4 regions of the Buttiauxella cochleicola genome follow, and region 4 is predicted to be linked to each of the others. Evidence: predicted binding sites of a transcription regulator. Region 4 holds the regulator's gene; each other region holds the start of a gene.
The links. Region 4 encodes Fur, which represses iron uptake genes when iron is present. Its sites were predicted from a motif close to ATAATAATGAGAACNACTATCAA; they were not measured.
Positions count from the first base shown of each region.

Region 1: the regulator Fur is predicted to act here: its motif matches at 5,399-5,421, upstream of fes (enterochelin esterase).
Region 2: the regulator Fur is predicted to act here: its motif matches at 5,717-5,739, upstream of ftnA (non-heme ferritin).
Region 3: the regulator Fur is predicted to act here: its motif matches at 3,947-3,969, upstream of sodA (superoxide dismutase [Mn]).

Region 1 covers NZ_JAJSOU010000003.1:246,429-253,769, forward strand. Annotated here, with positions in the region: gene opgB (phosphatidylglycerol--membrane-oligosaccharide glycerophosphotransferase) at 1-551, shown strand, start outside; gene gdhA (NADP-specific glutamate dehydrogenase) at 693-2,036, opposite strand; gene entD (enterobactin synthase subunit EntD) at 2,140-2,814, opposite strand; gene LVQ79_RS05475 (TonB-dependent siderophore receptor) at 2,919-5,201, opposite strand; gene fes (enterochelin esterase) at 5,480-6,694, shown strand; gene LVQ79_RS05485 (MbtH family protein) at 6,710-6,931, shown strand; gene LVQ79_RS05490 (enterobactin synthase subunit F) at 6,972-7,341, shown strand, end outside.
Region 2 covers NZ_JAJSOU010000006.1:70,010-77,350, forward strand. Annotated here, with positions in the region: gene LVQ79_RS09720 (glycosyltransferase family 4 protein) at 1-846, shown strand, start outside; gene LVQ79_RS09725 (hypothetical protein) at 849-1,256, shown strand; gene LVQ79_RS09730 (DUF4832 domain-containing protein) at 1,295-2,689, shown strand; gene galE (UDP-glucose 4-epimerase GalE) at 2,793-3,809, opposite strand; gene LVQ79_RS09740 (glucosamine inositolphosphorylceramide transferase family protein) at 3,911-4,837, opposite strand; gene ftnA (non-heme ferritin) at 5,127-5,624, opposite strand; gene yecR (YecR family lipoprotein) at 5,853-6,146, opposite strand; gene LVQ79_RS09755 (methyl-accepting chemotaxis protein) at 6,539-7,341, shown strand, end outside.
Region 3 covers NZ_JAJSOU010000002.1:149,445-156,785, reverse strand. Annotated here, with positions in the region: guanidine-I (ykkC/yxkD leader) riboswitch at 1-24, opposite strand, end outside; gene LVQ79_RS03025 (DUF3053 domain-containing protein) at 340-1,050, shown strand; gene LVQ79_RS03020 (hypothetical protein) at 1,208-1,477, shown strand; gene LVQ79_RS03015 (hypothetical protein) at 1,492-1,830, shown strand; gene cspE (transcription antiterminator/RNA stability regulator CspE) at 2,100-2,312, shown strand; gene yiiM (6-hydroxyaminopurine reductase) at 2,377-3,051, opposite strand; gene sodA (superoxide dismutase [Mn]) at 3,122-3,742, opposite strand; gene LVQ79_RS02995 (L-fucose/L-arabinose isomerase family protein) at 4,141-5,562, shown strand; gene rhaT (L-rhamnose/proton symporter RhaT) at 5,790-6,824, shown strand; gene rhaR (HTH-type transcriptional activator RhaR) at 6,920-7,341, opposite strand, start outside.
Region 4 covers NZ_JAJSOU010000007.1:282,733-290,073, forward strand. Annotated here, with positions in the region: gene kdpE (two-component system response regulator KdpE) at 1-52, shown strand, start outside; gene pgm (phosphoglucomutase (alpha-D-glucose-1,6-bisphosphate-dependent)) at 113-1,756, opposite strand; gene seqA (replication initiation negative regulator SeqA) at 1,782-2,330, opposite strand; gene ybfF (esterase) at 2,639-3,415, shown strand; gene ybfE (LexA regulated protein) at 3,551-3,832, shown strand; gene fldA (flavodoxin FldA) at 3,984-4,514, shown strand; gene fur (ferric iron uptake transcriptional regulator) at 4,797-5,249, shown strand; gene chiQ (ChiQ/YbfN family lipoprotein) at 5,339-5,671, opposite strand; gene chiP (chitoporin ChiP) at 5,719-7,116, opposite strand.

The DNA.
Region 1 (7,341 bases), on a different contig from region 4:
GCCAACCGTCAGTGCGCTTAATTGAACAGCAGCAGGAACAACATGCCGTTGAATTTGCCAAACAGGACATCGATAAAGCACGTTTTAAACAGAACGTTGCGCTGCTGAAAGTGGATGAAAACGCCATCCGCTATCAGGCAGATAGCTTTATTTTCAATGTGCCGGGGGCGCCACTTAATGTGAAAGAGTATGCGGGGATTTCTCGCCCTGAAGAGTGGGGGCGTTGGTCGAATGCGAATTTGGCACCGGAAGTGAAAATTGAATATGCCGAGCCGCTGCCCGAGAAATTTGACCTGGTGATTTCAGCTAAAGCGTTTGGCCCGAATATCGGTCAGCCGGTGCCGGTCAAAGTCGGGAGCCAGCAGCAAACACTTACGCTTGGCGAAGAGTTAAGTACCACGACGTTGCATTTTGATAACCCGGAGCGCAGTAATTTGCTGGAGATTATTCCACCGCAGCCGCAGTTATCTAATGAAGGCAATATTCTTGGCCACGAACCGCGCAAGATTGGGATTGGGATGGAAGATATTAAGGTGGTTCCTGGGGTTTAGTTTTAAATAAAAAAATAATACCCTAAATAATTCGAGTTGCAGGTAGGCGGCAAAAGAGTTCATCCCCAGGAGCTTACTAAAGTAAGTGACTGGGGTGAGCGAGTGCAGCCAACACCCCTGCAACTTGAAGAATGACGGGTATTATAAAACGCCCTGGCCTAACATCGCATCGGCTACCTTAACAAAGCCCGCAATATTCGCGCCGCGAACATAATGTGTTTGCTTATCTTCGCCACCGTAATTCACACAGGCTTCGTGAATATCCAGCATGATGTGATGCAGGCGAACATCAACTTTTTCGGCCTTCCATCCCATACGAGCGGCGTTTTGCGCCATCTCCAGACCTGAAGTTGCCACACCGCCCGCATTTGCCGCTTTACCTGGTGCGAACAGCACGCCCGCGTCCAGGAACAGATTGGTAGCTTCAATGGTGGTCGGCATATTCGCACCTTCAGCCACGGCCTTCACGCCATTGGCAATCAGCACACGAGCAGCTTCGCTATCCAGTTCATTCTGTGTCGCGCACGGTAGAGCGATATCCACCGGTACGCTCCACGGTTGCTGGCCTTCGAGGTACTTCAGACCGAACTCTTTGGCGTAATCTGCCACGCGCCCATCGCGGCTGGATTTAATTTCAGCCAGGCGCGCCAGTTTTTCGCTAGTGAAACCAGCTTCATCAACCACGGTACCGTTGGAGTCAGAAGCAGTAACCACGCGCGCACCCAGAGATAATGCTTTTTCGATGGCGTATTGCGCCACGTTACCGGAACCAGAAACAGCAACGCGCATTCCTTCAAAGCCCAGACCATGACGCTTGAGCATCGCATCGGTGAAGTAGATAAGGCCATAACCGGTCGCTTCCGGGCGAATAAGACTGCCGCCGAACGACAATCCCTTGCCGGTAAACACGCAGGCCGTATTGTTGGAGAGTTTTTTCATCATCCCCGCCATAAAGCCAACTTCACGTCCGCCAACGCCAATATCGCCTGCTGGAACATCGGTATCCGGCCCGAGATGGCGATACAGTTCCGTCATCAGTGCCTGGCAAAAACGCATGATCTCGCCTTCACTTTTACCTTTCGGATTAAAGTCGCTACCGCCTTTACCGCCGCCCATTGGCAGTGTGGTCAGCGCATTTTTGAAGGTTTGTTCAAAGCCGAGGAATTTCAGAATTGAGAGGTTCACTGACGGGTGGAAACGCATCCCACCTTTAAATGGCCCAATCGCCGAGCTAAATTGCACGCGCCATGCGCGGTTAACCTGCACCTGATTTTGGTCATCAACCCAGGTGACGCGGAACTGAATCACACGTTCTGGTTCAACAAGGCGCTCTAAAAGTGCCAAACGGCGGTATTGCGGATTTTGTTCCAGGAACGGCCAGAGCGTAGTCATGACTTCGCGTACTGCCTGTGCAAATTCAGGCTGGTGCGGGTCACGTTGTTGAACAGAGGTCAGGAATGATTCGAGAGAAAGCGAGTTTTCCATAGATTAAGAAGTCCTTGTTATAAGTGATGTTGTAGATGTGTTGTGTTCTTTCGAATATAACATTCACTTATTACCAGGCCGCAAGTGATTTATCTTATGCTGTTTATAACTGTATTAGCGTTATTAATTGCGTAGCGTGATTTTCCCATATCGCTTTGAATTTACTTTCTTTTTTAAATGGCCCAAGTGAATGATTGAGCGTCAGAATAAGATGCTTGTCATCTATTTTTCTTATGGATGCAGCTGAAAAATCAAAATAGCGCCCAACGTGGCGAAACAAGGCTTTGAATAAACTCTCTTTGGCAGAGAATGCCAGCGTTAATGCGTAATGAAAGGGGAGGGCGGTCGAGCACAAAACTTCTCTTTCCGCGCTATCAATTATGCCAGGGTAAATTTCCCCGGCGACATCTGGCGTAATAATTTCAGCACAATCAATGCCAATTCCCACACGCATTTGCGCCGAGTCAGCGATTACTGTTGCCAGCGCCACATTGCCGCTGTGAGTCATGCTGCCGGTAAACCCTGGCGGCCAGCAAGGTTCACGGTGCAGGCCAATGCCCGGAATATGATGGCTTATTCCATGAAGACGCAGCGCTTCTCTGGCAGCAATCCGGCCAGCGAGATGCTCGGCTTTGCGTTGCCTGACAGCATTTTCAAGACGCTTGTGATGCGGGAGTAACAGCAGGTCATCGTGTTGAAAAGTGACAGCGTCAAAATCCACCCGCACGATAGTTTGCGTCGTGTCACAGAGGCTGAAATGGGTGAGCTGAGTATTCATCAGATGTTTTCTCCTTCTACCTTGGGGAGAAGGTTGGGATGAGGACCATTATCGCAGTCCCTCTCCAAAAAGGAGAGGGACTGCATGGCGTAAGCGGAGGTCTATCAGAAATGGGTATTCACACTCACGTAGTAAGTACGTCCGGACTCGTTATATGTTTCGGCACCTGCACCGTACATGTAACCGGCATTGCCACCCGTTGTCTGGGCATTACCTGCGCGCCAGTGGCGTTCATCGAAGACATTGTCGATACCCGTAGTCAGGCTGACATTCTTCGTGGCATCCCAGGTCCCACTCAGGCCAACAATGCTATAAGGGCTAACTTCGTTGGTTTCTGTTCCCGTTGCAGGCAAACCTTTGTAGTTGTACTTCTTCGGCTGTTGTTTGCCGTACCACGTAAAGGTCGATTGCACAGAGATGTCCTGGCGAATTTGCCAGCTCAGGGTGGAGTTTAACGTATATTCCGGAATAACGGACAGGCGCTCGCCGGTCTCTTTATTCTTACTTTCCAGCATGTAAGTGATGTTATTCGTCCAGTTCACCGTATTGGAAACCGGTACGTTTAACGTGCCTTCCAGCCCTTCTACCAGAGCTTTAGGAATGTTTTCCCACTGGTAAATATCGGTTTTGGTTTTGCCAGAAGAAGTCTGGCCGATTGGTGCGTAACCCGCTTCGATTTTGTCTTTATAATCGTTGCGGAACCAGGTGACACCTGCCAGCCAGCCGTCACGTTTGAACTCAAGACCGATCTCTTTGTTGACGCTGGTTTCAGCTTTAAGGTCTTCGTTACCCATCATATAGCAGCCCACGCCGGTGCCGCTTGCGTAGCAACCCTGGCCTTTGCTGTAGAGGATGTAGTTCGGGTTGGTTTGATACAGGCTCGGTGCTTTATATGCCTGAGCAATACCCATTTTCAGGGTGAAGTCATCACCCAAACCTTGAGACAGGTTCAGAGATGGGCTCCAGTTATTACCCACGATGCTGTGATGATCAAAGCGCAGCCCCGGAGTCAACATAGTGCTGTCGGTCAGCTCCATATTGTCTTCAGCAAACAGTGAGAAGATCTCTGCCTGAGAATATGGGCTACGGTTGGTGCTATTCGAACCTGGAATTGGGCCGCCCATAAAGGTTTGACCGTTCGATGACAAATCTTTCATCTTTTGCTGGTTCCATTCGGTGCCCAGCGTCAGGTTTTGGTTAAACACGAAATCAATCGGGATATTCACTTCGCTGTGCAATAGCACATCGCTCAGATCGATATCGCTGAATTTATCACTGGAGAAAATCCCTTCGGTGCCACCGGCCAGACCTTCACGCATACGTGAGTTGCGGGTGTGTTCGTACTGCACCCAGTTGCTGGTCGTCAGGCCGCTGTCCCAACCACCATTCCAGGTCATGGAGTAGCTCTGGCGGTAGAGGCGGTTAGTCTCTTTGCCATAGTTATCTTTCACGATTTGGTTGGTATTGGTGTTCTGGGTATCGCCGGAATACAGGTTGCCCTGGCGGCTGTAACCCGCTTCCAGTTCCAGAGATTGCATTGGTGCGAAGTCCCAACGCACGACGCCGTTGATATCTTTGTTAATTACCCCTTCACGCCCGGCTGGCAGGGTATCGGCATAAATACCGGTACGTTCAGACTGATGGCCCTGGTTGATGTCCCAGGCATCGGCTTGAGTTTTATCGAGGTTGCCGTACAGCCGGAAGCTGAAATCCCCACCCAGTGGGCCGTTCAGGCTAAAGTTGGTGCGCTTAGTGGAGCCTTCGTCTTTATGCTCAGGCGCATTGAGATAAGTGTTCCAGGTACCATGCCATTCGCCGGTACCTTTTTTGGTAATGATATTGACTACACCACCTGCCGCACCGTTACCGTAACGCGCTGCGGCCGGGCCACGAATAACTTCGATACGCTCGACCATTTCAGGTGGTACCCAGCTTGCATCGCCACGTGTATCACGTTCGCCACGCCAGCCAAGTCTTACCGAGTTGCGGCTGGTGACCGGTTTGCCATCGATAAGAATCAAGGTGTTTTCCGGACCCATACCGCGAATATCGATCTGGCGGCCGTTGCCACGTTGGCCACTGGTGGAGTTACCGGTCAGGTTAACGCCTGGCATAGTGCGGACGATTTCGGAAATATCACGCGCTGGTGGGCGTTTTTTCAGCTCTTCAGCGGTGATGGTTGAAACGCCTGGTGCCTGCAAGTTTTGCGCGGCGGCGGTAACAATCAAAGTGTCTTCTTCAGCGTGATTTTGTGTGTCGTCATTGTTGGCAGCAGCGGTCTGAGCCGTTGCTGGTGCCGCTTGCTCTGCCGCAAAGACAGGTGCTGCAACACCGTATATTCCCAGATTGATTAGCATTGCGAGGGAATAGTTAATTTTCTTATTCATTATGGCGGCCTGCTTTTCCGCTGGGCCCGGTGTCATTCCATTCCCAGAGGGATCGGGCGCAGCATGGATGTTACGAAGCGATACCGAAACTGTCTGCAACAGCCCCGAAATGAGGGAATCGTGCGTTCAAGTCCGGCAATTAATTGTTTTTGCACCAGGAAGCTGGTAGCCCAAAGCGCGGAAATACGCTATTGCAAATGCAAATAATTATCAATAGTATTATCAATATATTTCAAGATTATTGACCGTTATCAATAATTTCATAAGGTTATGTTCGAGTGACGAATTTGCTGACAGGAAGTGAGAGCTGGTGGCAGGAAAAACAGGCGCAAGGGATCCCCGCCGTTACCTGTGAAAATGACGGTTTGTGTGAGGTGACTTTTTTGTGGCGTGACCCCCAGGGTTGCGAGCAAACCTCACCGATAAAGCGAGTCTGGATTTACATCACGGGCGTGACAGATCACCATCAACGCTCGCGTCCGCAAACGCTCGAACGCATTGCCGGAACTGATGTCTGGCAATGGCAAACGCAGCTAACTGCTACATGGCGCGGCAGTTATTGCCTCATTCCAACAAACAGCGAAGATGATTTCCCGGCAGAGGCTTTTGAAGGCATCGTGCCGGAGCGCATGGCGCTGCGAGAAGGTTGGCGAAAACTGTTGCCACTTGCGATTGCCGACCCGCTAAATCCTGAAAGCTGGCTCGGTGGGCGAGGGCATCCGATGTCAGCACTCCATCTTCCTGATGCGCCAATGCAGGCCGGTTGGGATAAACCAGACACGCCGTATCACACACCTCAGCATATTTCCTGGTTGAGTGAGCGCCTGAAAAACCAGCGTAGTGTATGGATTTTTGCAACCGGTGACGCCCAGCCAGAGCAGCGCCCGTTGGCGATTTTGCTCGACGGCCAATTCTGGGTTGAAGGGATGCCAGTGTGGTCTGCACTTCAGGCTCAAACTGATGCTGGCGTATTACCTCCCGCCGTTTATGTGTTGATTGATGTCATCGACAACGCAACCCGCAGTGATGAACTGCCCTGTAATGCGCAGTTTTGGCTGGCAGTACAAGAAGAATTACTGCCACATCTGCGCACGGTTACCCGCTGGAATGAAAACCCTGAAACCACAGTAGTCGCCGGGCAAAGCTTTGGCGGGCTTTCCTCGCTTTATGCCGCACTTCACTGGCCTGAACAATTTGGCTGTGTGCTGAGCCAGTCAGGTTCTTACTGGTGGCCACGTCGTGAAAACAACCAGCAAGGCGGGCAGTTGATACGGCAATTGGAAGATGGGCTTGCGTGTGAAAAAGCGCTGCGTATCTATCTTGAGGCAGGGGTCAGAGAACCTCTCATTTATCAAGTTAATCAAAGAATTTACCCCTTACTACAACAAACACAGCGAGCTGTTTTCTACCGTCAGGTTGATGGTGGGCACGATGCGCTTTGCTGGCGAGGTGGCCTTTTGGACGGTCTCGCCTGGCTTTGGAAAGCGCCTTAAAGAGCGGAGTTAACTATGGAATTCAGTAACCCTTTCGACTCGTTGCAGAGCCGTTTTTTCATCCTTGAAAATGCGCAGCAACAGTTCAGCTTATGGCCGGAACATTGTGCATTGCCCGATGGCTGGCAGGTGGTTTGTGAACCCGCATCAAACGATGAATGCAACCGCTGGTTGCTTGCCAACTGGAGCGATCTTCAACCCGCCTCCTTTGCAAAAGAAGAGGTGATTGGTGAGTGAATCAATGATGACGCCAGCACTGGAACAACAGATCAAAACCATGCCGCTTGTAGCAGCACAGCCCGGAATCTGGATGGCGGATCAGCTGTCACAACAGTCTAATATGTGGAGCGTGGCACACTATGTTGAGCTAAATGGAGAACTCAACGAAGCGTTACTGTGCCGGGCGATAGTGGCAGGCATGAAAGAGGCCGATACCCTTTGCATGCGCTTTAGCGAAGTGGACGGCGAAGCGCGGCAGTGGATAGACCCCAACGCGTCGTTTGTTGCCCCTTGTTGCGTTGATCTGCGCAATGAAATCGATCCGATCGCCACCGCACAAGCGATGATGCGCGACGATCTCGACGGGGATTTGCGCATTGCCTGCGGTAAGCCGCTTTACCATCATCAACTGCTGCGAATCTCAAACA
Region 2 (7,341 bases), on a different contig from region 4:
TCAATTGTTCATGTTCATGCCATTGGCCCAGGGCTTGTCGTGCCGTTACTGCGTTTGCTGGGCAAGAAAGTGGTATTTACTCATCATGGCCCTGATTATGAGCGCCAGAAGTGGGGATACATTGCAAAACAGACTTTACTGATTGGCGAAAAGCTTGCCGTTAATTATGCCAATGAAGTCATTGTTATTTCCGAAGTTATTAATCAGCTGATCCAAAAAAAACACAGGCGTATGGATGCACATTTAATCTACAACGGCGTTAATATTCCGGAACCGCTGGCAGTAGAAACCATCAGTAAAACACTGGATCGCTACGCATTAAAACCTAAGAACTATCTTGTAGCGGTAGGGCGTTTTGTGGAAGAAAAAGGGTTACATGATTTAATTGTTGCCTACCAAAAATCTGGTGTCTCAGAGACATTAGTATTGGTTGGTGATGCGGACCATCCTTCTGACTACAGTATGCAGCTGAAGCAATTAGCGATAAAAACACCGAATGTTATTTTGACCGGTTTCTTAAAAGGTGATGCACTGAAGGCGGTATTTTCCCAGGCTAAGCTGTTTATAATGCCTTCGTATCACGAAGGATTGCCGATAGCTTTGCTTGAAGCAATGTCGTATTCACTGCCTGCTGTGGTCAGTGATATTCCGGCGAATTTGGAAGTAGGGTTGCCAGCTGAAGCCTATTTTAAAGTTGGCAATGTAGCTGAGTTAGCCGAAAAAATTAAGACAAGAGTTGTACTCAACAGTACCGATTACAGTGACTTCCTGCGAAATTATAACTGGCTTGAAATTGCCAGAAAAACAGTCAATGTGTACCACTCAATAAACAAATCAATAGGTTAAAATTGAGCAATTCAACCAGACGCCCACTCATACTTGATCATTTTTATGAAGTGCTTGATGAGCAAACCCAGGCACAACTGACTGCTGAACAAAAGCAGGACATAGAAGATGCGATAGTTTCAGTCACGTTGTCGTCACGTCACCGCATCGATATCCGCAAGAGCTTCCCATTTTTTGGCACGCGCTATTATCTGGTCTTTTTGCTAGGGCGAGATTTCCGCAAGCGACTACGTAAAGAATCGACACTGGTGCGCATCGTCGTGACGATTCTGATCCTTTCTGGCTTGCTGTTCGCAACGCTCTGCGTGTTACTTACGCTATATATGATCAAGTCTGCAGTAGGCATTGATCTCATTCATGATTTCCATGTTGGGATTTGGGACTGGTGGCTCAGTCTGAGGAACAAGTAGCTTTTGGGTCAATAACCCACTACGGATAACGGAGTCTCATGAATATTAAAACTTTTATAGCGTTGATGTGCATGGTCGTACCGGGAACCGTACTGGCTGAGTCGATGACAGTCGTTACACCGATGGCGCTATCTGGTCCGCTCACCAACCCCGGCATGGGCATTGCCAGTTTTCACCAGGGTTACGGCGAGCAACACACCGAGGCCGACTACCCGAATCCTGGCATTGAATACGAGCGCTTCTACTGGAGCGAGCTTGAACCGGTTGAAGGGCAATTTAACTACGCGCTGGTTGACGACGCTTTTAAATTCGCGGCGATGCACACGCCTGCGATGAACGTTGGGCTGCGCTTTATGGCGCTCGATGGCCCGGAAAGCGATTCAAAAATCCCTGACTGGTTAATTAAAAAAGTTAAGGGCGTCTGGACTTCAGACGGAAAAACCTTCGCTCCCAATCTGGATGACCCCGTATTTCTCCAATATAGCCAGCGTTTGCTCAATGCTTTCGGCAAGCGCTACGACGGAAATGAAAACCTGGCATACCTTGATATTGGCATGGTGGGGTCGTGGGGAGAGTGGCACAACAGCAATTTCCCCTCACTGAAACCGCTCGATAAACGCTACACACCAGCGCAATTAGAACAGTACGTCAGAATGCATTTTGCCGCGTTTCCAAAAACACCGAAAATTATGTTGATTGCCGGTGGCGACAATCTGGTCAGCGCCGTGAAGCAGGGCGCAGGCTGGCGGGCTGACTGTCTGGGCGACTGGCGTAACTTTTCGTCGACCTGGAATCTGATGGAAGATGATTATCCGCAGCGCTTAGAGGCGGCTCAAGCTGCGTATTCCGGTTTTAATGATGCCTGGAAACGAGCGCCTGTGAGTTTTGAAATCTGCGGGTACATGCCGGAATGGAAAACCGAGCAACATTACACTCTTGCCGAAGTACAACGGACATTTGACTGGGCCATCGCACAACACGCCAGTACGATTAATTTGAAGTCACGGGCGGTGCCAGAAGAGTATCGCAGCATTGTCGACCGGGCGCTGACCAAACTGGGTTATCGCTTTCGTTTAGTATCATTGAGCCATAATTCTGCTGTCGCAAAAGGCGGTATCCTGACGCTAAATAGCCAGTGGACTAATGACGGGATCGCACCCATTTACTTGAAATATGACGTGACATGGCGTGTGGTCAACGAGTCGAACAAAGTCATTGCTCAGGGGAAAACCAGTGATGATATTCGCACCTGGTTACCTGGAAAGCGACCAACCATTTATCAACTGCCAATACCTTCGACGGTGGCTAACGGGCAGTATTATATCGAAGTGGCAATGCTGGATGGGACGGGGAAATCGAGAATTAATCTGGCTAACGAAGGGAAGCGAGGTGATAGCTGGTATCGGATTTCTAAGTTAAATGTCAGTAATTAATTGGCTCTGAGTCTGGAAAGACAGACTCAGAGTGTAAATACCCGTCATACTTCGAGCTGCATATGCGTTGGTAATACTTGGCCCATTCATGGGTCCCGCCATACTAAGAACTGTAACCATTCGGATTATTTTTCTGCCAGTTCCAGGTGTCACGCATCATCTCATCAATCGTTCGCGTGGCCTGCCATCCCAATGATTGTTTTGCTAAAGATGAATCTGACCAGCATTCCGCAATATCACCGGCCCTGCGTTCCACAAACTTATAGTTAATCTTTGTCTGAGATGCTTTTTCAAATGCCTCAATAAGGTCAATGACGGAATAACCCACACCAGTACCCAGATTAATCGCTTTAAAAGATGAATCCTTGTTTTGATGATCCAATGCCGCCAGATGACCACTTGCTAAGTCCAGCACATGGATATAATCGCGAACGCCTGTGCCGTCAGGTGTAGGGTAATCATTGCCATATACCGACAGATATTCGAGTTTGCCGATTGCCACTTGCGAAATATAGGGAACCAGATTATTTGGAATACCGTTAGGATCTTCGCCAATTCGCCCCGATTGATGAGCACCAACCGGATTGAAATAGCGCAAACAGGTAATGCGAAACTCCGGTTGTGCGAGGGAGAAATCACGCAGAATCTGCTCAACCATCAGTTTGGATGTGCCGTAAGGGTTTGTGGTTCCACCGGTCCGGCAATCTTCACTCAACGGCACTTTTTCGGGATTCCCATAGACGGTGGCAGATGAACTGAAAATGAGGCTATTAACACCGGCATTTAGCATCTCACTAAGTAACACTATTGTCCCAGAAACATTATTCTCATAATATTCCAGTGGTTTTTTAATTGACTCGCCAACAGATTTTAAACCAGCAAAATGAATCACATCAGTAATCGCATGTTTTAAAAAAATAGTTCTCAAAACATTCTTATCTAAAATATTAGCAACATAGAGAGTTGTTTTTTTTCCTGTTAACTCTGCAACCCGGTCTAAAGATTCTTGAGATGAGTTAGAGAGATTATCGATAACGATGACGTCATCACCCCTTTCAAGTAAAGCCAATACAGTATGTGAGCCTATATATCCAGCACCACCGGTTACAAGAATTGCCATAATATCTCCAGATAAATATTACAAAACTAGTGTGGTATTAGGTGCTTAATTTACTGTCAACTATTGAAAGCGTAGCACCGGTCGACGGGTTGTTCTTATGTTTATTCAGGCAAACGATTTTTACGGTATTTAACCCAAGCCTTAAATAGAACCTTTTTTAAAGGAGATAAAAGGCTGAATACCCAATTTTTGGTGTCATAAACAAGATGGTTATTCGAAAAGTTTAACGTGTGAATACCTGCGCTTTGGTTGATTTCAGGTGTAACGTGCGCCACCAATTTTTCTTCAAAAATCAGTGGGTTGAGGTTGGTTAATTCTTTGATAAAAATGGATTTTCCGTAAGAGTCAGCCGTGCATTCTTGAGTGAGGATATATTTCTTATCATTGATAAAATAAGAAGCGCCGGCCCCACGGTGATGGTGGTTGCACAGTTTTAAAAACGGGTTTATTTTTTTCCACTCACCGAGGATTTGATCTGCTGTATGAATAATCATCTCATTTTTCAGCGTGGTAGAAATGAGGTAACAGGTATTATCTAGAGTGAAGAATATATTATCGGTAAATTCAGCGTCAGAAATTAGCACCTTTACCTTTTTCCAGTGAGTGGGAAACTCAGTGGATTGGAAGAGTATCACTTCTTTTCGCTCCGAAGACTCCGGAATCATAAACAGATTATCGTTAAGATAAAAAATATATGGGAAGGATAAATGGCACTTTAACTCATCAAACCCTTCTAGTTTGATATCCTGAATCTCATTAAGATTATCGTCAAGAACCCGACATCTGAGAATGCCTCTAGAATTTAGAAAGCTAAGTGCTTCATAGAAAAGGTAGAGTTTATTATCTTTCTCTATAATAAAAGGATCTGCCTGGAAGGTATATTTTTTCTTAAGTAATTTTGCTTGTGAATTATTTAGAATATCCAGGGTGTTGTCAGGGAAAGAATGAGAGTTATTTTTGATGATCATAATATCCCATGATTCATGGAAAAATAGCTTTCTAATTAATTTGTTGTTTTTGCTTAACATTTTATCATATTGTCCATATTAGTTATTGCAAATAACAGGAAAAACATGACGCTTATTATTATAAATAATGCTTAACAATTTATGTGTGGAGCAGTTCATTGCACCCAGCAAGTAGCCATAGAAAAACTGCCATAAGAAGGTGCTGATTTGGAGTATAGACGCTTAACTGATATCCGCCACAGTGTAAGGTTTGTAGCAGAAAAGTGATTGTCAGGAATGACAGAGGGGAGAGAGAGTTTTAGCTAAGGAGAACCGGCAAGTGCAAAATATACTTGCCGGAAATATTTTATTAAGCTTGAGTATCGAGGGTAGAAAGCTCTTTATCTACGAAATACAGACCTTCACCGCTTTTTCCAACCAGACTTAATTTATCCAGTACGGACTTGAACAGCTTCTCTTCTTCATGCTGCTCAGAAACATACCATTGCAGGAAGTTAAAAGTTGGATAATCCTGAGATGTCATCGCAGCATGAGCCAATTCATTAATCTTGCGCGTAATTAACTGCTCATGTTCGTAAGTGGCGTTAAACAGGTTATCTAAAGATGAGTAATCATGGTCTGGTGCCGGGACCGCATTAATGCGTGGCAAGCTTCCAGTGTCAGTCAGGTAAGCAAACAGACGCTGCATATGCTCCATCTCTTCCTGAGCATGGCGACGCAGGAAAGCGGCAGCCCCTTCAAAGCTATGGTAGCTGCACCAGGCACTCATTTGTTGATAAAGCAGGGAGGAATAAAGCTCAAGATTCATTTGTTCGTTAAGTTTTTCGATCATTTCAGCTTTTAGCATGGTGTGCTCCACAAGAATGTATATTTAACAATGTCGCTACTTTAATTTTATTATTTCTAGAATGCAAAGGAATTGTTAATTATATTATTGTAATGAGAATGGTTGTTAATATTATTTCTTTTTTATAATTAATTCGTTCTGAAAATAAGAATTATTACTGTTTATTTATGGGTCAGAAGATAAATCTTAGCCAACCCTAATGTTAATGACGTAAAGATAATTGTTCTATTATTGAACGACACTCTCATCTTTCAGATACCGCTCCATTCCCACACCGCGACACTGGTACTCAAGCGTCACTTTTTGGCTCAGGCACACAGCGCCACTGGTCACGCTACAGGTTTTGATTGGCTCTCCGTAAGGATATGCGGCGATATAACCCCACTGCTGGCATTGGTGGCTGGCTGCAGATTGCGCAACATAAGTATCCACTTTTGCCGTTTGTAATGGCGCGAGGTCAAATCCCAGACGAACCACGCCCACCACTTCACTGCTTTTTACGGGCACAGGCGTTTTATTCACCGTACATCCAGCTAATAACGCCGTGGCTAAAATTAAATAAACAGTTTTCATTATGCTGATGCTCGAATGACTTTTTAATGATTTTAGCACGCACAAAAATGAAAAATGACCAACAGCATAAAGCTGTTTAATTTCAATTAGGGCGATGTAAATGGATTTTCCTAACATAAATTTTAGTACTTCATAATCTTGAAAATGGGCATCACCAACATTTGTAAGGTGATTAAATTTTGATCATAACTGCCATCAAGTTTGGCTGAATCGTGCCGACAATACTGGTAATGCACGGTCTACTCTCAGTATTGGTATACAAAAACCGAATAAACGGAGCTGAGGTGACTACAGCTGGTGCAGGAAATACTTTTTATTATTTCACCAGGAAAATACAAAACATGAGGTTTATTCGTAATATCAAAATCCGCGTCATGGTGGTGCTGATACTGATCTTCTCGTCAGTGGCGTGGCTGGGTGTTTCCGGACTAGCGCTGTGGTTTTTACATGATTTGCAGCAAAACCTGGTACTGAATGCGCAACAAGAAAAGTGGATCGGTATCGTTCGTTTCTTGCTCGGGGCTTCGGTGTTAGCAAGCATTGCCATTACCTTGTTAACTGAACGCTATCTTTATTTCTGCCTGGTGAAACCGGTCGAGAATATTCGCGCACATATGCATATTCTTGCGCGTGGTGAACTCGAAACTCAATTACCTGATTTAGGCAGTAACTGCATTGGTTTGATGGTTTCACCGATCCAAAAAATGCAGTCGAATTGGGAAAAAGCCGTTTCTAATATTCGTTCCAGTGCCCACACCATTCGCGGAAATGCCACGGAAGTGGCTGGGGTGAACAACGAATTGTCTTCTCGTTCTGAGCAACTCGCCGCAGCGTTAGAAGAAACGACTGCCAGCATGGAGCAATTGAGCAGCACGGTTACGCTGAATGCGGAAAATGCCAGCCATGCGAGCGTACTGGCAAAAAATGCGACTAAGACGGCAGTTAACGGCGGGGAGTCGGTGAAAAAAGTGATGACCACGATGGAGACGATAACCAGTAGCTCTCACAAAATTGTCGATATTACGACCGTGATTAACAGCATCTCCTTCCAGACCAATATCCTGGCGTTAAATGCGGCCGTTGAAGCAGCACGGGCCGGTGAGCAAGGGCGAGGTTTTGCCGTTGTAGCGAGTGAAGTGCGTAA
Region 3 (7,341 bases), on a different contig from region 4:
ACCGGAACCCTAGTGATCCATTACCAAATTGTATGGCGACATCGGTTGCCCGTATCACCCCTGCATCCAGATATCAGCAAGATGAATGCCAGGTGTAATAAATAGATAATTTATCTATTTATTACAGAGGATTAACCTACATTTAGGGGTGTGCACAATTGAAGGGAAATGTGCCAATAAGGTGCAGAGTAGCGTATGAAAATGCACCATTTCAGCGCAAATCTGCCTGAAAGAGATTGTTGTGAAAGGGTATCTTGCAAAGTCAGGTTGGACTATCCTTAGCAGCATTATTGGGTGCGCATTTGCGTATTTGCATTGAATGGTGAAGGAGTAGAAAAGATGGCGACAGGTAAGTCCTGGTCACGCTGGTTTGCGCCGCTTGCGGCAATTTTAATGGTGGTGAGTCTGAGTGGCTGTTTTGATAAAGAAGGCGATCAACGTAAAGCGTTTATCGATTTCTTACAAAACACAGCGATGCGCAGCGGTGAACGCCTGCCAACGCTGACAACCGATCAGAAAAAGCAATTTGGTCCACTGGTTTCTGATTACGCGATTTTGTATGGCTTTGCCCAACAGGTAAACCAGGCAATGGATGACGGCATGAAGCCAGTCGCTGACAGCGTAAACAGCATTCGAGTACCACAAGATTATATGACTCAGCGCGAACCTCTGAGCCAGGCTAACGGTTCACTGAACGTGTTAGGCCAACAAGTGCAGAATGCCAAAATGCAGGCAGACAGCGCTCGTTCCACCTTAAAGCAGCCTGACGATTTGAAAGCTGTTTACGACAAGGTTTATCAGAAAGTGGTTACTGCTCCGGCAGACGCTATGGCTCCACTGATCCCTGCGGCACAAACTTTCACAGCACAACTGGTGCAAGTGGGTAACTTCATCCAGCAGCAGGGCACTCAAGTTGGCTTTACTGCAGGTGGCATTCAGTTCCCAACCTCACAGCAGGCAAGCCAGTACAACTCGCTGATTGCTCCGCTGACTTCACAGCATCAGGCGTTTATGCAGGCTTATTCAGCCGCTCAAACTTCAATGCAGTAATTGCAGTTTTCCCCGTCGAAAGACGGGGAATATTCTCCCGCTTTAGCATTCCACATCCGCGCTTAATTCCTACCCAGGGTACAAATTTGTCATAAATTTGACACCACCTGATGCTGTTCATAAACTCGTCATTAACTGTCCGTTATGAGGAGTTCTCATGCCAAATACAATGTCCCAAAAGACTGCCCGAGAAGGGTTAAGCAACCCTGAGCTTTTTGAAGGCGGCGTTTACGTCACGAAAAACGGTGTCGCGGAACTCTTTGTTCAGACAGCAGCAGAGCGCCAGTTGGAAGAGGCTGAACGCCTACGTGAGCGCCAGAGCAACGCGCTATTAAAACTGGTGATGAAGGCTAAGCTCGAGGTGACAGAAGGGAAAACGGTTTTGCCTGAAGCGGCCCTCCAACGACTCCGTTCCGCAAGGAAATAAACAGGGAGTATAAAGTGAAGGAACACAGCATTGTACTTACCGAAACTGCGGTGAAAAGCCTCCAGGATATTGAATTCTTTAAGTCACAATTTATCGGTGTGGAAGCTGCGGGAACGTTCATTGAATCGCTGTTGTTACGTTCGGTTGCGGCTATTTCAGAGGACCCAAGCCGATATCGTATAAACGGTACTCTCGCGGACAAAGGTGTCAGGATTCGTGAGTGGCTGGATGTGGAAAATGAGTATCGTTGTTTTTATGATGACAGCAACCATTCTGAAATCGGCATTTTACTCTATGCAAGCATGAAGGAAGATTTCGAATCGGCGCTCTATCGCCACAATGTTATTTACTGAGTTTACCCCTACTCTGAGCGTCCAGACCGCAGATGGCCTGAGCTCCAGCCCTTCGGACGGCTAAAATAAACCTTGTTATTCACTGCTGTTATATGAGTTAATGCATTCATCGGTTTGAAGCACAGACCCTTAAGCAGTTTAGTAGCGCAGTCCTCAAAGAGTTATCATAGATACCCTTCGACGTGATCTACCTTCCTTTATCGCTTTAAAAAATCTGTAAAACATTCCAATTGCGCCGGAAGGCAAATTTAATTTAAAAGGTAATATCTATGTCTAACAAAATGACTGGTCTCGTAAAATGGTTCAACTCTGACAAAGGCTTCGGCTTCATCACTCCTGACGATGGCTCAAAAGACGTGTTCGTACACTTCTCTGCTATCCAGATTGATGGCTACAAGTCTCTGGACGAAGGCCAGAAAGTGTCTTTCACCATCGAAAGTGGTGCTAAAGGCCCAGCTGCTGGTAACGTAACTAACCTGTAAGGTTAACGTTAGCAAAGCTAAGAATTTAAAAACCCGCCTCGGCGGGTTTTTTCGTATCTGGGGTTTATTTCCCAAAAAGTCTTCGGGAATTATCTTCGATCTTCCCCTGCAGTCGCCGTTTCTGCATGGTCCGTGTCCAGCTCACGGATAGCCCCGCAGCCGAAAGTAACCGGTGATACTGCTCATCATCAAATGGCATATGCCATGCTGTCGCAATCGCTTCTGCGACCGTCACATCACTAACGCGAGAAACCAGCTCAAGCGGTGATTCCGTCGATACATTTCCTGCCATTACGACTCGATAAAGCCAGCCGCAATAACCTGTTTCCTGCATCAAAGAAGACATATCGTTAATGCCAAAATGGTAATTCAGCTTGAAGCAGGGTGAGCGCGGTTGCGTGACCTGAATCAGTGCTTCTCCCCAACGGAAAATATCGCCGATATAGACATCTTTTTCTGTCAGGCCTTCGGTCGATAAGTTTTCACCGTAGGCAGGAGCGGTAAAAAGCTCAGCTTGTTCGGGGAATTCACGCGCCCAGTGAAGATAATGTTCACGTGGGTAGTGGCATAACGCGCGATCCGGCCCACCATGAATGACTTTTTCAGCCTGCTGATCGCCTTCAAGGCCCAGTTCGGTGAGTTTAAGTTCACCATCGACCTGATATTTGGCGATAGCACTCGGCCTACTGCCCTGATATTCACGAATTTTGCCGATATAAACGTTTAGCGAATAGTGCATCTGAACCTCCCTGCAACAGACATAAAAAAAGCGAGCCATCAGGCTCGCCTCTCGTCAGTTGCAATGCAACTTATTTTTTAGCGGCAAAACGTGCTGCTGCTTCGTCCCAGTTCACCACATCCCAGAATGCTTTGATGTAGTCAGGGCGACGGTTTTGGAATTTCAGGTAGTAAGCGTGTTCCCAAACGTCCAGACCCACGATTGGGAAGCCAGAAACGCCAGCGACCGCTTCGCCCATCAGAGGGCTGTCCTGGTTTGCAGTAGAAACAACAGCCAGTTTGTCGCCTTTCAGAACCAGCCACGCCCAGCCGGAGCCGAAACGTGTTGCTGCTGCTTTCTCAAATTCAGCTTTGAAGTTATCAACGCTACCGAAATCACGCTCGATGGCTGCCTTCAGGTCACCTTGCAAAGTGGTGCCAGTTTTCAGGCCTTTCCAGAAGAAGCTGTGGTTAGCGTGGCCGCCTGCGTTGTTACGCAGAACGGTTTTTTTGTCTGCCGGCAGTTGATCCAGTTTAGCGATCAGCTCTTCAACAGGCAGGCTTGCGAACTCTGGCAGAGACTCCAGCGCTGCATTCGCGTTGTTTACGTACGCCTGGTGGTGTTTGCTGTGATGGATTTCCATCGTTTGTTTGTCGAAATGTGGTTCCAGGGCGTCGTATGCGTAAGGCAGGGATGGCAGTGTATAACTCATATTCATCATCTCCATTTATACCCGTCCCCCTTCAAGCTGCAGATGCGTTGGCTGCGTTCACTCACCTGAATCACTTAGTTTACTAAGCTCATCAGGACTCATTCACTTGCCGCCTTCCTGTAACTCGAAGGTCTTAGGGATATTATCGAACGGCGAACAAGCTGTTAACGCCGCGTAATCAGTTGGTTCATTATAGTTAATTAAATGATATTGAAAATGATTATCAATGCCGTAGTTTTTATAAGGTTATAACTTTTTGGCATGATGGCGAAAATGTGAGCGTTGTCAGGTGGATAAATCGTTTTTTGCCACGCTGTTCAGAAACTGGCATTGCGGCAAAGGCAGTACGGAAAAATTAGGGTGATAGTCAGCGTTTCTTCATACGCAGGAGCATCCTTATGTCGCTTAATATCGCCCTTTTCGGTATTGGCCTTGATACTTACTGGCCACAGTTTTCGGGCCTCGAACAACGCCTGACGGACTATTTGCAGCACATTGACCAACGCCTCACAACGCTTAACGCCACTGTCATTAACGGTGGGCTGATTGATAGCGTCGCCAATGCAGATACGTTTGCTACGCAACTCCAAAGCCAGCCGGTCGATGCCATTGTGCTTTACATCAGCACTTACGCGCTTAGCTCAACCGTGCTGCCGCTGGTGCAAAAAATAAATAAGCCGGTGATTATCCTGGCGCTGCAACCGGAGCCAGGTTTGCCCTACGCCAAAATCCGTGACATGACCGATCGCGGTCAACGTACCGGTGAGTGGCTTGCTCATTGCCAGGCGTGCAGTGCACCAGAGTTGGCGAACGTATTTAATCGCGCAGGTATTCGTTATCAACTTATCGTTGGTGCATTACAAGGTGATGACTATGTCTGGGAGCAAACCTCGCAATGGCTACAGGCGCTGGAAGTACAAAAAGGGTTGTCTGCTTGCCAGGTGGGCGTTCTGGGTCACTATTACGATGGCATGGTAGATGTTTACAGCAACATGACCAATCTGAGTGCCAGACTTGGCGTGCGTTTCAAACCGCTTGAAATGTGCGAACTGGCGGAATATCGCGAGCAAGTCACGCCTGAGACCTGCGCACAAAAATGGCAGGAAGTTGAATCCTCGCTGCAAATCGATCCGTCTTGTGAAAAGGTCGAACTGGAACGCGCGGTGCAAACCGCCTGTGCAATGGACAAACTCATCGAAAACAACCGCCTCGGCGCGCTGGCCTATTACTACGAAGGACGCAACGGCAACGCTTACGAGAACATAATTACTTCAATTATTCTCGGCAACACGCTGCTGACTCAGCGCGGCGTTCCGGTCGCCGGGGAGTATGAGATCAAAAACGTACTGGCAATGAAAATCCAGCAACTTCTGGGGGCGGGTGGCTCGTTTTCGGAACCTTATGGCATTGAGTTTAAAGATGATGTAGTGCTCTGGGGGCATGATGGCCCGGCGCATCCGCTAATGGCCGAAGGAGATGTGTGCCTTGTTCCTCTGCCGGTTTATCACGGCAAACCGGGCAAAGGCGTGTCGATTCAGATGACGGTGAAACCCGGCCCGGTAACTTTCCTTTCTATTGTTGAGGATGCACAAAACGGTGTGCGTTTGCAGTACGCCGAAGGTGAAGCCGTGCCGGGCGAAGTGCTGGATATCGGCAACACCAACAGCCGCTACCGTTTCCCGTTAAATGCTCGTGATTTCACCACCCAATGGTGCCTCGGCGGGCCAGCTCATCATTGTGCAATTGGTCTTGGGCATCAGGGTGAGGTTCTGGAAAAACTCGCCTGGCTGCTTGGCGTACAGAGCGTGAAAATCTGTTAATCCGAGAAATGGTGGATGACGCGTACCGCTTATCCACCCTACAAAAACAGGTTGAAGGGATATAAAGAACTGTGACTCCCATCAATCCTACCCCCTGAATTTTGCCAGCTTTACCCCTGCGGCGGCAGTACATGGAAGGTTCGCCCATTGTTCACTCTTTAGACTCAATGGCATTGGGGTTGCCAGTTGTCACCCCTGCGTTTTTGGCTAAAACAGAGGGATAGAAAATGAGTAACGCAATAACAATGGGGATAATCTGGCATCTGGTGGGTGCTGCAAGCGCCGCCTGCTTTTACGCCCCTTTTAAGAAAGTACAGCATTGGTCATGGGAAACCATGTGGGCCGTTGGCGGTTTCGTCTCGTGGATAATCCTGCCATGGCTGGTCAGCTACATTTTGCTTCCTGATTTTTGGGCTTACTACGGTTCGTTTAACGCTTCAACCCTGCTGCCAGTCTTCCTGTTCGGTGCGATGTGGGGCATTGGTAACATTAACTACGGCCTGACGATGCGCTATCTCGGCATGTCGATGGGCATTGGCATCGCAATTGGTATCACGCTGATTGTCGGTACGTTAATGACGCCAATTATTGCCGGAAAATTTGATGTTTTAATCGGCACACCTGGCGGGCGCATGACACTGCTGGGCGTTTTGGTGGCACTGGTGGGCGTGGCGATTGTCACCCGCGCAGGGCAACTTAAAGAACGCAAAATGGGCATTAAAGCCGAAGAGTTCAACCTGAAAAAAGGGCTGATACTAGCGGTAATGTGCGGCATTTTCTCGGCGGGTATGTCTTTTGCGATGGACGCCGCAAAACCGATGCATGAAGCCGCAGCAGCATTGGGCGTTGACCCACTGTATGTCGCGCTGCCGAGTTACGTCATCATTATGGGTGGCGGCGCGGTAATTAACCTTGGCTACTGCTTCATTCGTCTGGCCAAAATGCAGAGCTTGTCGATAAAAGCCGACTTCTCACTGGCAAAACCGCTGATCATCAGCAACGTGCTTTTCGCAGCCCTTGCCGGTTTGATGTGGTATCTGCAATTCTTCTTCTACGCCTGGGGCCACGCCAAAATTCCTGCGCAATACGACTACATGAGCTGGATGTTGCACATGAGTTTCTACGTGCTGTGCGGCGGTTTGGTCGGCTTGATCATGAAAGAGTGGAAGTCAGCAGGTAGAAGGCCTGTTGGTGTACTGAGCATCGGTTGTGTGGTGATTATTATTGCGGCAAACATCGTCGGCCTTGGTATGGCTGCGTAATACCCGTCATACTTCAAGTCGCAGGGTTGTTGGCTGCACTCACTTACCCCAGTCACTTACTTTAGTAAGCTCCTGGGGATAAGTTCCTTTGCCGCCTACCTGCAACTTGAATTATTTAGGGTATCCAATTGAAGCGTGTATCGTTGACGCCACATCCGTGGCGTCATCCCCGTCTCTTTCGTAAACACCACTGAAAAGTAGTTACTATCCTCAAAGCCGCACCGTGTGGCGATATCCCCAATCAACAGCTCGCTATGGCGCAATAAATCCTGAGCCTGGCAAATCTTTAGCTGGCGTAAATACTGACTGATGGACATGCCGGTTTGTTGGCGGAAAAACTGCCGCAAATAGCGCTCTGCCAGCTGATGCTGCTGGCAAAATTGCGATAGTTCAAAAGGCGTGTTGAGGCTTTTCCCAAGCGCAGCCATCAATAAATCGAGGGTTTCGTTGCTGTCTGGCCCGGCGGCATCCTGAGATTTGTAACGGTGGCGACGCAGCAGAATACACAGCTGCAGAA
Region 4 (7,341 bases):
CCCGGCGCATTTGTTGACGGAAACGGGGATTGGTTATCGATTTATGCTTTAGCGAAGCGTCATCCGACACATACAAAAAAAGCGCCTTGCGGCGCTTTTTCACTTTTACGAATTACTTCGCATTTTTCAGCACTTCGCTGACAATCTCTACCGCTTCTTTCTCAATTTGCAGGCGATGTTCCGCGCCTAAGAAACTTTCACAATAGATTTTGTACGCATCTTCCGTACCGGAAGGACGCGCCGCAAACCAGCCGTTTTTAGTCATCACTTTCAGGCCGCCGATGGATGCGCCGTTGCCCGGAGCCGCCGTTAAGCGTGCGGTGATCGGGTCACCCGCCAGGGTGCTTGCGCTCACCATTTCTGGGGAAAGTTTAGACAGTGCCGCTTTCTGTGCGGAAGTGGCGGAAGCCTGCAGGCGGTTGTAGCTAGGCGCGCCGAAGCGTTCAGCCAGTTCGTCGTAATGCTGCTGCGGGTTTTTGCCGGTTACAGCAGTAATTTCTGCCGCCAGCAGGCACATAATGATGCCGTCTTTATCCGTCGACCATGGTGTACCGTCAAAGCGCAGGAACGATGCCCCGGCGCTCTCTTCGCCACCAAAACCGAAGCTTCCATCGAACAGCCCGTCAACAAACCATTTGAAGCCAACCGGAACTTCTACCAGTTTGCGGCCCAAATCGTTAACCACGCGGTCAATCATCGCGGAAGACACCAGAGTTTTACCGACGGCAACATCTTTGCCCCACTGCGGGCGGTGCTGGAACAGATAGTTAATCGCAACAGCAAGATAGTGATTTGGGTTCATCAAACCTGCAGGAGTGACGATACCGTGGCGGTCGTAATCCGGGTCATTGGCGAAAGCCAGGTCGAACTTGTCACGCAGCGCCAGCAGACCTTCCATTGCGCACTCGGATGAACAATCCATGCGGATCGCGCCATCTTTGTCTAGATGCATAAAGCGGAAGGTTTGATCGACGTGATCGTTAACAATCGTCAGATCCAGATTGTAGTGTTTGGCGATGCGCTGCCAGTATTCGATACCGGAACCACCGAGTGGATCAACACCCAGCTTCAGGCCCGCTTTCTGGATGGCGGCCATATCAACGATATCCACCAGCCCTTCAATAAACGGCTGCACCAGATCTTGCTCTTGTACGTGGCCACTTTTCCACGCCTGATCAAGAGAGATACGTTTCACGTCTTTCAGACCTGCGGCCAGCAATGCATTGGCACGATCTTCAACAACTTTGGTGACATTAGTATCAGCCGGGCCACCATTTGGTGGATTGTATTTGATACCACCATCATCAGGCGGGTTGTGTGAAGGGGTAATAACGATACCGTCTGCCAGTGCACCGCCATTTTTGTTATGCGTCAGAATGGCGTGAGAGATAGCCGGCGTTGGCGTGTAGCCATTCGCCTGCTGCACAATGACATCCACACCGTTCGCAGCCAGCACTTCCAGTACGGAGATAAACGCAGGTTCAGACAGCGCGTGGGTATCTTTACCCACGTAGCACGGCCCGGTAATGCCATTTTTTGCACGATCTTCTGCAATCGCCTGAGCAATCGCCAGAATGTGAGGCTCGTTGAAGTTTTGACGTGCCGCACTACCACGGTGACCGGATGTCCCGAACTTCACCGCATGTTCGCTATTCCCCACTTCAGGCTTCAGTACATAATACTGGGCCGTCAGTTGGGCTACGTTAATCAAATCGCTCTGTTGTGCCGGTTGTCCTGCACGAGGGTGGTTAGCCATTGGCCTTTCCTTCTGACGCGAGGTGTTAAATTGTGCCGCAAACCTTTTCAATCAATTCCGCCGGGAACTGCATTGATTGCATGATGTGTTCGATCATGCTGCATTTACGACCAGTATTGGTGTTAGTAATAACCCAGTATGGCGTTCCTGGAACATGCTTAGGTTTGGTCTGGTTTCCGTTTTGCAGCAACGTCTGTTCATTACCTGCAAAATAGACACGTGTACGACCATGCAGCGATTCAGTCGCTTCACCAAAAGCTTGAGCATCAAGTGTATACAGAGTTGAAAGCACCATCATGAAACGGTTAACCGCTTTCTTTTGCTCCGCATATTCATCGGACAGCAGTAATTCACGAACCGCACGAACGCGATCGCGTGCTTTATTTACGGGTTTGGCTTCCGGAGCAGGTGCAGCAGTTGCCGCCGTCTGACCGGTAGTTGCTGGTGTAGCTGGAGTTTGGCCGGCGGTAAATTTCAACATGCGCCGTAAAATATCGGACGCGCTTTCACCAATGTGCTGCGTGTGGCTGGCAATATAGCGATAGAGCTCGTCATCAACTTCAATTGTTTTCATCTTAATCCAGTGCGATATCTTTTCTGAATTGACCCAAATAATTCGAGTTACAGGTAGGCGGCAAGGGAGCAAATCCCCAGGAGCTTACTAAAGTAAGTGACTGGGGTTTGTGAGTGCAGCCAACACCCCTGCAACTTGAAGTATGACGGGTATACAAGTTGTTGGGATTATAAGTACAAAACCCAACCTCGGGTAGCGCCAAGCTTTTGTCACACCACAAAGTCAGACTAAACTGGAAATTTGCGGCAGTGCGGCAGGATGCCGTTATGATACCCTAACCACACGAAGTAAAAAAAAAGAACTTTGCCATGAAATTGAATGCTCGCCTGCAAACTGCGCAACAATCGACTAGTAATTCCCCCATCGTCCTTATTCACGGTCTTTTTGGTAGCCTTGATAACCTGGGCGTGCTGGCCCGTGACCTTGGGCAGGATCATGATTTACTGCAAATCGATCTACGCAACCACGGGTTATCGCCACGAAGCGAAGAGATGAACTACGCCGCGATGGCGCAAGATGTGGTTGAAACGCTCGACGAGTATGGCATTGAAAAAGCCATTATTATTGGCCATTCAATGGGTGGCAAAGTGGCAATGGCACTGACTGCTATTGCCCCGGAACGTATTGATAAACTAGTGCTGATTGACATTGCCCCAGTGGATTATCAGGTTCGTCGCCACGATGAAATTTTCGCTGCGATTAATGCAGTTACCGAGGCAGATGTTAAAACTCGCCAGCAGGCCGCGACCGTTATGCGCGAGCATCTTGATGAAGAAGGTGTCATCCAGTTTTTGCTGAAATCCTTTGCCGATGGCGCATGGAAATTCAACGTGCCGGTATTGTGGGACCAATATGAGAATATTGTCGGCTGGGAAAACATTCCTGCATGGAATGAACCCGCGCTATTTATTCGCGGCGGGGCGTCTCCTTATGTTGATGAATCACATCGTAGCCAGTTGCTTTCGCAGTTCCCGCAGGCACGTGCGCACGTCGTGGCCGGGGCCGGTCACTGGGTTCATGCTGAAAAACCTGATGCTGTTTTGCGCGCAATCCATCGTTTTATCGACGAATCCGCAGCAAACTGATTAAAAACAAACCGACTGGCCGCAAGTTGCGGCTAACGCGTTGGCGCGCAAGCCATGCTGATGTATGATTGCGCGCTAAATTGCGCCAGAGCACCCCGCTCCGTGCCACCTGAATTCCCTGTCAGTAGTCTAATCATGGCAAAAGAACAAACGGACCGTACTACATTAGATCTGTTCGCGGACGAGCGTCGCCCGGGGCGACCAAAAACCAATCCGCTAACGCGTGATGAGCAATTGCGTATCAACAAACGCAACCAGCTCAAGCGCGATAAAGTACGCGGCCTGAAGCGAGTGGAGCTAAAGCTCAATAACGATGCGGTAGATGCTCTCAATCAGTTGGCTGAAGCGCGCAATATCAGTCGTAGTGAATTGATTGAAGAGATACTTCTCGAACAACTGAAGCAACATCTCAGTTAGTTTTAGTGCTATGCCCTGGTATGCAATTTTGCAGTCTGTGCACACCGGGGCGATAGCAGTTTCCGCACCACGAAGTGTTCTGCTATGATTGCCCTATCTGTGGCCAAATAGCAGCCACCATACCATTAAGTATCAAGAGGTTATTTTACTCATGGCAATCGTAGGCATTTTTTTCGGCAGCGACACTGGTAACACCGAAAATATCGCGAAGATGATTCAAAAACAGCTCGGTAAAGATGTTGCTGAGGTGCATGACATTGCTAAGAGCAGCAAAGAAGACCTGGAAGGCTTCGACATTCTGCTTCTCGGCATTCCAACATGGTATTACGGCGAAGCCCAGTGTGATTGGGACGATTTCTTCCCCACTCTGGAAGAAGTTGATTTCAATGGCAAACTGGTCGCGCTGTTCGGTTGCGGTGACCAGGAAGACTACGCAGAATACTTCTGTGACGCATTAGGCACTATCCGCGACATCATTGAGCCGCGTGGTGCAGCAATCGTCGGTCACTGGCCAACTGCTGGTTACCATTTCGAAGCATCTAAAGGTCTTGCAGACGATGACCACTTTGTTGGTCTGGCGATTGACGAAGACCGTCAACCAGAACTGACTGCTGAACGTGTTCAGAAGTGGGTCAAACAAGTTTCTGAAGAACTGAACCTGGCTGATATCATCAACGCCTGATTCCAGATGTGGCGCAACTATTAGGTTGCGCCACATTGATAGTTATTTCCGATTAAAATAATTGCTACAAATTTTTAACTTTTCAGTTTGTCCCTGTACAATGAACTCCTGACAAAATAGCTAACAAGGCAATCAAATCGCGACTCAACCGCCATTTCTTAGCTTGATTATGCATAATACTTGCGGTTCCCATTTAGAAGTGGCAGTTCTATAATGAGACGCATTCATCTTAACGCTCACCCTGAGTCCGAGCGAATCGTTAAGCAACAGGACAATTTCCGCATGACTGACAACAATACCGCATTAAAGAAGGCCGGCCTGAAAGTCACGCTTCCGCGATTAAAAATCCTTGAAGTGTTGCAGGGGCCGGTGAACCATCACGTCAGTGCGGAAGACTTATATAAACGTCTGATTGATATGGGCGAAGAGATTGGTCTCGCCACAGTTTATCGTGTATTAAACCAGTTTGATGATGCAGGCATTGTGACTCGCCATAACTTCGAAGGCGGCAAATCCGTGTTCGAACTTACACAACAGCATCACCATGACCACCTGATTTGCCTGGATTGTGGCAAAGTTATTGAATTCAGTGATGATTCAATTGAAGCCCGCCAGCGTGAAATCGCATCTCGTCATGGTATTCGTCTGACTAACCACAGCCTGTACCTTTATGGTCACTGCGCTGAAGGTGATTGCCGTACCGACGAAAACGCACACGAAATCAGCGAAAAGTAATCTGCATATTTTGGCATCGGATTCAGATGCCAGATGTAAAAAAACCGGTGAACAAACTCACCGGTTTTTTTATTGCCTGAATTCAGCGATTACTTATTGTTAGCACGAATCTCTTGCCAGATTTTATCGCACTTGGCTTTGACCGCCTGGTCATTACCCGTACGAGTTGCCTGGATGCAGTTCTGGTAATCCAGGGTGCGCACCGTTTCTTTCTTCGCAAATTCCTGGTGCTCTTTTTCCTGGCCTAACACATTTAACACACTCTGGCAGGCCTGGATTTTATCCGGATTGCCTTCTGCGGTGTTAATACAGGCACTATACGCTTGCTTTAGTTTTGTATCTTCCGGAGCCGTTTTAGGTTGCTGCTGCGCACACGCACTCAAACCTAACGCCATCACCATAGTCAGTACGATTTTTTTCATGCTTGATATCCTTAAGAAAACCGGGCGCTTTCACGCCCGGATTCGAATCAGAAGATGGTGAACGGTGCGATGACGATGAATTTCACATCACGCTCATCCTGGAAGATGTTGCCGTAACCACCGCCCCAGCTTGGGATGTCTGAATGGTTGTCGTACTGAGTGAAGTGCAGTTTGAACAGCGTGCCTTTCGCGCGACCATCCTGAACGGTGTACAACGCATCAAGGCTGTATGCAGATTCTTTCAGGCGATTATCCGCATCGTAGTAACCGTCAGTGGTTGGTTTAGAGCTTGGTTTAGCATCCCATGCGTACACATAAGAAGCACCCACTGCCCAACCGGCCAGGTTCCAGTTGCTCAGGTCATACATCGCGCCTGCAAATACTGCTTTTTCACCGTTGGCGTTGAAGTCAGAGCGGTTATCCCACCACACATCAAGACGACCGTTTGAAGATGCATAAGTTGGGGTCATACGCTGCAGGAAGTAACCTTGCTGGCCATCGGCCTTCACAATAGTTCCTTCAAGACGCAAATCAACCTGTCCAACTCTGTATCCAAGAGTCAATGCCTGCAACCATGCAGTGCCATCGTACAGATCGTTAACGCTGCCATCAGAAACTTTGTCACGCGTACCGTAGAACTGGTAGCTGGTTGTTAACGGGCTACCCGCGATATCAAATTTGTAGCTTGCTTTGGTGAAGTACTGATCAACGTAGCCTTCAGCCTGCCCAAATGCCGCTTCGAGAATGAAATCATTTTTGAAGTCATACTTCGCACCAAGAGAGTGTAAATATTCAACTTTGGTGTTTTTGTCATTCTGATAGAACTTGTCCATTTCCAGGTGCCATGGAGCTTTATACTCGTTGGTCCACATGTAGGAGAAGCTCAGCGCACCAGAATCGCCGTAATCAAAGTTTGCACCGGCTTCAGCGCCCTGGTAAGTACCAGGCATGAAGCTCCAGTGTGGTGCGAGCAAGGTTTGGCCGGTTGGCTGAATGTAACCGCCACGCGCCCAAACCGGGCCGTATTTGAATTTAGCTGCGGCTTTATAAAGGCTAATGCCACTTTTATCACCGGAGAAATCTTCATCGTAAGCTTTGTTTACAGAGGAGAATGCGATTTCGTTAGGGTGACCGCTATCACCATTTTCTGCCATTTCGATAGCAGTAAAGGCCGCAATATCCAGACCGAACATGTCAGCGGCGAAACCAGACTGGAAGTCCAGATTGGCGTTCCAGGTGGAATGCGCAAGGTTAGTTTCATATTTATCAGTCGTAACATCTTTACGGTCACGCTCACGCTGCCAGTAATAAACACCACCGGTCAGAGTTGAGTCATCCACAAAGCCTGCTGCGCTTGCCTGAGGGATGACTACCAGTCCTGAAAGAGCCGTGACACCTGCAATTGCAAGCGCCAGTGCACTACGTTTGCCACTAAACGTACGCATATATTATTCCTCTTTGACGTATCAATAATCGCCGGACGTTAAAAGACGCCTTATGGCGAAAAAAAGTAAAAATGCCTAACGGCTAAAGCGGTTATGAATATTTGCCCGCATTACTGCTGCCCTTAAGACTATTTTTCGCGACGCGAATTATCAATGACTTTGTAAGAGTTCATTCCGATATTATGACAGAGAGCACATAATTTATGAGTATTTGTAACAAATCAT